2 regions of the Solibacillus sp. genome follow, and region 1 is predicted to be linked to the other one. Evidence: riboswitches for the same ligand, from Rfam matches in the RefSeq annotation. Region 1 holds a riboswitch; the other holds the start of a gene.
What was found. Region 1 has a riboswitch for thiamine pyrophosphate ahead of thiW (energy coupling factor transporter S component ThiW). Riboswitches for the same ligand answer to the same signal wherever they lie in the genome.
Positions count from the first base shown of each region.

Region 2: another riboswitch for thiamine pyrophosphate. It lies ahead of thiT (energy-coupled thiamine transporter ThiT); the one in region 1 lies ahead of thiW (energy coupling factor transporter S component ThiW).

Region 1 covers NZ_JBELZM010000013.1:4,787-7,966, reverse strand. Annotated here, with positions in the region: gene ABS917_RS13110 (nucleotidyltransferase) at 1-726, shown strand, start outside; gene ABS917_RS13105 (cupin domain-containing protein) at 805-1,371, shown strand; TPP riboswitch at 1,481-1,570, shown strand; gene thiW (energy coupling factor transporter S component ThiW) at 1,660-2,166, shown strand; gene ABS917_RS13095 (VOC family protein) at 2,615-3,010, opposite strand.
Region 2 covers NZ_JBELZM010000008.1:147,966-151,145, forward strand. Annotated here, with positions in the region: gene ABS917_RS10140 (SbcC/MukB-like Walker B domain-containing protein) at 1-523, shown strand, start outside; gene ABS917_RS10145 (hypothetical protein) at 572-703, opposite strand; gene ABS917_RS10150 (magnetosome magnetite crystal formation protein family) at 771-1,103, opposite strand; TPP riboswitch at 1,219-1,327, shown strand; gene thiT (energy-coupled thiamine transporter ThiT) at 1,542-2,108, shown strand; gene map (type I methionyl aminopeptidase) at 2,299-3,051, shown strand.

The DNA.
Region 1 (3,180 bases):
AATTATGATAGCGTCACAATTTATCCGAGAGCTTCTTATCTTTCTTTCGGAATCGGGTTGGTACTGGTAGGATGCACTTTTGTAATGAATCAATTCTTCAGTTACCGGGAACCGGAAGAAGGACATACAAAAGATAAACGGCATGCTTTAAACGAATGGCTTATTGCCAATCAGCCAGTTAATAAATGGTTGAGCGGACTCGTTGTTCTACCGCTTGTGATCGCACCGTTTTATAGCTGGATGCTGTTTTTTACAATGTTGGAATGGTATTTATTTTCAGGGCTTGTATTAGCCGGTATTATTTACATGCTGAAAGGTGACAGAGTAGAAGACAATAAGGACTGGGAGTATAAAGGGAAGACAAAAATGATGCTTGATCTGATCGATTACCGCAAACACCCTTTTAATATTTCGCTTATTATCTACATCATGGTCATTGTCAGTTTTGTGTTGAGCAAGGGATTGGATATTCCGCTCTATATGGAAACAGGAGGCAACCCGCGCTACGTTACTTCTTTACCAACGATTTCGTTTTTAATGTCTTCCTTAATGGTCGTGAGTACGTTTATTTATATTATCAGTCATGGGGATTTCTTTGGTTTTCGTAAAGCCGAATTGAGTTATGAAAGAGTTATGTTCATCCACTTTGCAGAAATTATTGTATGTGGTGCTACCCTGTTTATTCTAATTTTCACATTAATCAATGCGTTATATGTGTATTTTTAGATGGATGGTTCATATCCAATAGGCACACACCGATAAATTTTTGCATATTTTAGCAACAATAATAAAAGAGGTGAACGATTGAATTCGAATCATGTTTCAGCGCAACCGCAGTTTACATTCGATGTTAATAAAAACCCGCTGTTCGTTAAAGACCAGCATAATTTTATCAATCTGCTTGGTGTCAACCAGTTAAATACGCTTGATAATATATCGTTGCTTGATATATATCTTAGCGCCAATAATGTTATAGAACCGCACTACCATCAAAATGCGGCGGAACTTGTTTACTGTATTACGGGGAGTGCAGTTGTTTCGATTTTGAATCCGTTTACGAAACAGCTGATGCATTTTCCGATTAGCCCCGGTCAAGTGGCGAACGTTCCTCAAGGGTGGTGGCATTACGAAGTCGCTACGCAAAACAACACGCATCTGCTTGCCATTTTCAATGCTCCGACTCCTGAAGTCATTTTAGGTTCCGACCTGCTCAAGCTGACACCAGCGAATATTATGGCCCACACTTATGGAATGAACGAAACTTTATGGACGCAGGCAGTTGCTCCTGTCAGACCCAATACTTTCATCGGTCCGCCAAACCCTTGGCAACAGGTCCAGCCCGGCAATTATGGCGGCGGGTATGAGCAGTAATTTTTCTCGGTCAAAGGGATTAAATTTCAAAAAAGCGTTTGCATAATGAAACGGCCATGTTATGATTATTGTGAAATTAACCTAATACTGGAAGCAGATAATCTGCTCGTAAAACTACTAGGGGCGCCTGTTTGGCTGAGAAGTACCCTTTGCACCTGATCTAGGTAATACTAGCGTAGGAAAGTAGTGTCGACCCCCTATTTTATATTTTTGTATAGGCTACGATACCACTTTCTTAATTGAAAGTGGTTTTTTTTGTTGCAAAAATTATTGTAAAGGATGGTAGAAATGAATAAAACGAGAAAGCTTACATACTCCGCGATTATCGCAGCAATTACAACGATTCTCAGCAGTATGGTGTATATCCCATTAGGTTTTGCGAAAATATTTCCGATTCAGCACTTTGCCAATGTCGTATCGGCGGTATTGCTCGGTCCATGGTATGCGGTGTTACAGGCATTTCTTACGTCGACATTGAGAAACTTGATGGGGACAGGCAGTATATTTGCTTATCCGGGCAGTATGATTGGCGCACTTTTAGCTGCATTTTTGTTTGCGAAAACGAAGAAACTGGCGTTTGCAGCGGTAGGTGAAGTAATCGGGACAGGGCTATTTGGTGCGATGGCTACTTACCCGATTGCGATTTTATTTTTAGGACAGGAAGCGGCGCTGTTCGGTTTTGTCCCGGCATTTATGATGAGTTCGTTTGCCGGTGCGCTTTTGGGCTATGGCTTACTGAAGATTATGGTGAGAAACAGGGCGTTTGGCGGGATGCTTTATCAGAATGCCGGTTGAGTAGCTGGCGGCGTGTGCAGAGGTTTTTTTTTAGAAAAGTTCGGGTGGTTATTAGAACTTCGGGGCGGGATATTAGAACTTCCGCGTACTTTATTAGAACAACTTATTGCTAGAAGATTTTTTATACAGATATATTGATTTTATTAGAAGAGCTGGAGCAGATATTAGAACTTTTGAGGACTTTATTAGAACAAATTAATAATGGAGAATTTTTTCCACCGGCTTATCGATTTTATTAGAAGAGTTGGAGCGGTTATTAGAACTTCTAGGTAAGATATTTGAAGAACTGCGGATGATATTAGAACAATTCGCATACTTATTAGAACAACCGACACTTATATTAGAAAATTTCACTTTTATTAGAAGATATTAAAATATATTAGAACAATTCAACCCTTTATTAGAAAATGAAGCGCCGGGTATCGGTCCAGACACCCGGCACCTTTTATTAAGCTAAATTGATCTGCCATGACACGCCGTAGCGGTCATTTAGCCAGCCGAATTTCTTGCTGAAACCGTAATCCCCGATTGGCATTAACGGATGTCCGCCTTCAAGCAGTTTTTCATACAGATGGTCGGCTTCCTCTTCCGTATCACATGTAATAAAAATAGAGAATGACGGTGTGAAGTCAAATTCATGTTTTATATTACTGTCAATGCACATAAATTCCTGACCTTTTATCGAAAAAGTAGCTTGCATGACTTTTCCTTCGTCTCCGCCTTCATTTGCCCCATAGCGGATAATGCTCGTAATTTCCGCGTCCTCTATAACTGATGTATAGAAGTTCATTGCTTCTTCAGCAACGCCGCCTTGAAACATTAAAAATGGTTTTGCACTTTTCATCGTACCCTTCCCCTTCTCAAATCAAATTAAATTTGCACCACTTCAATTTAGCCTATTTTAACCTTTTTCGCGAATTTTTCTACCTATAAAAAGGCATCTCCTAATTCGAAGAGCCTTTCGTTTTTTTCCCTTTACTAAATAAAATAGTGAAAAAGAATACGTTACATTCC
Region 2 (3,180 bases), on a different contig from region 1:
TTATAATTTAATTCGCGGTCAAAATGATGCGAAAATTTCATTTGAGCGGTTTGTGCAAATCGGCTATTTGGAAAAAGTGACACATGCGGCAAATGAACGTTTGCGTGTCTTATCAAATGGCCAATACTTCCTGAAATCCACAGGAAGGAAAGAAGGAAATGCCCAAAGCGGACTCAGCATCGATGTATATGACAGCCATACAGGGCAAACCCGGGATGTAAAAACACTGTCCGGTGGTGAAAAATTCAATGCCTCACTTTCATTAGCATTAGGAATGGCCGATGTTATTCAAAGTGTGCAGGGAAGTGTGCATATCGATACAATGTTTATCGATGAAGGTTTCGGTACATTGGATGAGGAGGCATTAAGAAGGGCAATCGATATATTGATTGATCTTCAGCAAACAGGCCGCTTAATCGGCGTCATATCACATGTGGCCGAACTAAAAGCAGCAATGCCAGCTATTTTGCAAGTGCAAAAGCTAAAAGAAGGCTACAGTAAAACAGAGATTATTATTAAATAGAAAAAAACACATTTCCCTCCAGTTAAAGCGGGAAATGTGTTTTTTGCATTAACGTTTTGGAGTTCGTCGTGTAGTTGCTGCTTGGGGAGTAGATTTTTTGTTGTCCATCATTTTCTTAATGATCGGGTACACGATTGGTCCATATTTAATAGCTGTTTTAATGAGTTTATTTAATTTCATTAGTATACACTCCTTAACGAATACGTTTCGTATAAAAATATACCCAAAGATGGAGCTTTCATAAACATTAACGTAAAACTTTAATGGCTTGAGCTAAATTCCATATTGCCAGGATGAACGTGATAACTACTAAAAGAATAAATCCGATAAAATGCGAACTGATAAAAAAGTCCTGAATGTTCAAGGTCAAAGTATCATTCCAGGAAAGAACGGAAGTGAAAAAGTAAATAATGTACAGAATCCCTAACAGTATCGGTATGAATTGGGAAATAAAAGCTTTTTTAGAATGGCCTTTAACAGCATCATCTTTCGTAACGATAAATATAATTAACGGTAAAATAAACGGTGCAAAATAAAAGCTCAAATAGCTCAGTGCACTTAAACCTTTCGATTGATCCATTATTTATCACTCCTTCGTATCTATTATATGTAATTCTAGTACATTTCAAAATAATAGCTGTTGAAAGTTGTAAAAATATTCGTTACAATGAGCATGTTCAAACAATAAAAATTAGATGTACCACAAGGGGTGCCGAGAAAGTCGGCTGAGATTGTGCACGGGATTGCACTGACTCTTTGAACCTGTAAGTTAGCACTTGCGTAGGGATGTGGATAGAAACCGACTGTTCAAACGATAGTCAGGCTTTTGTCCTGACTGTCGTTTTTTACTTTTTCCTACTGAAAAAGTAAAAGCCTCCGGCGGATGTCATGGATTCGGATATGAGTTCTTTACGCGAGCGTAAAGCCGAATCCCGACGCAATTACGCTAAAGCGTAATTGATTTCTATTCTATCCCTCTTCACTTTTGTTACATCGGATAAAAGAAAGGGGCATTGTTATGGACAGAAAGAAATTATTGATGATGGTGGAGATAGCGATATTTGCTGCCATCGGACTTGTATTGGATCAAGTATCTTTTAAAATGTGGGCACAAGGCGGATCGATCAGCTTTGTTATGGTACCGATCATGTTAATGGCCATTCGTTGGGGATTAACGGCAGGACTTGCAACAGGCTTGCTGATCGGCGTAATGCAAATGATGTTCGGTGCTTACATTGTGCACTGGCTTCAGGCAATTTTAGATTACGGTCTTGCCTTTACAGTAGTAGGATTAGCGGCAATTGTAAGAAAGCCATTATTAGAGGCTACACAATCACTCAATAAAGTAAAAATGGCACTTTATATTGTCCTTGGAGCACTTATAGGCGGTGCTTTAAGATTTGTTTCGCACTTGCTCGCAGGTGTCGTGTTCTTTAAAGAATATGCAGGCGATGATAATGTATGGGCCTATTCAATTATTTACAACAGTACTTATATGGTTCCTGCTACAATACTTACGGCGATTATTGCCGTTATTTTATTCACATCTGCACCTCGTTTACTGCAAAAAGTAAAAACAACATAACGAATAGGAAACTCAATGCTTGCGGTGAGGGATACTTTTCCCCCTGCAAGCTTTTTCTTATTTCAATAGTAGATTTTCATATTAAATTGGTCATAAATCAGGATAATTTTAAAAACCTTGAACAATTACAACCGATTTTAAGTATGCTATAGTTAAGGGTAGACATTGTTTAAGAGGAAGGAAGTTACACATGATTGTTACTACTCAAGAAGAAATACAAGCGTTTAAAAAAATTGGGCGCATTTGTGCTGAAATTCGTGAGGCGATGAAAGCTGCGACAGTACCTGGCGTGACAACGAAAGAATTAGATGAAATTGCTGGCCGTATGTTTGCGGAAGCAGGCGCGGTTTCTGGTCCTAAAGGCGAATACGATTTTCCGGGATATACTTGCATTTCAGTAAATCACGAAGTTGCACATGGTATTCCAGGGAACAAGGTTATTCAGGAAGGCGATATCGTAAACATTGATGTTTCTGGTTCTTTAAACGGGTATTTTGCAGATACAGGTATTTCTTTTGTCGTTGGTGAAGGTTATGAAGATAAAGAAAAACTTTGCACTGTAGCAAAATCAGCATTTGAACGTGCAATGACAAAGGTTAAAGCAGGTTCGAAATTAAATCAGATCGGTAAAGCGGTAGAGCGTGAAGCACGTGATCACGGTTTGACAGTAATTATGAACTTAACAGGTCATGGCTTAGGTAAATCATTACACGAAGAGCCAAACCATGTATTGAACTATTACGATGCTTGGGATACAACAATCATGAAAGAAGGCATGGTGTTGGCAGTAGAACCGTTCATTTCTGCAAAGGCCGAGCATATCGTAGAATCAGGTGACGGCTGGACATTCATTACACCGGACAAATCATTAGTTGCCCAAATCGAACATTCGATTATCGTCACAAAAGATAAACCGATCATTTTAACAACATTGGAAGACTAAGTTATAAACGTGGGAGCATACATAAGTGCACCCGCGTTTTTTTGTTCTATCAAAACTAGGTCCCAACATAAAATAATCAAATGATTCAAATAAATGACTGCAACAATTACCAATTCCATACACTTTCAA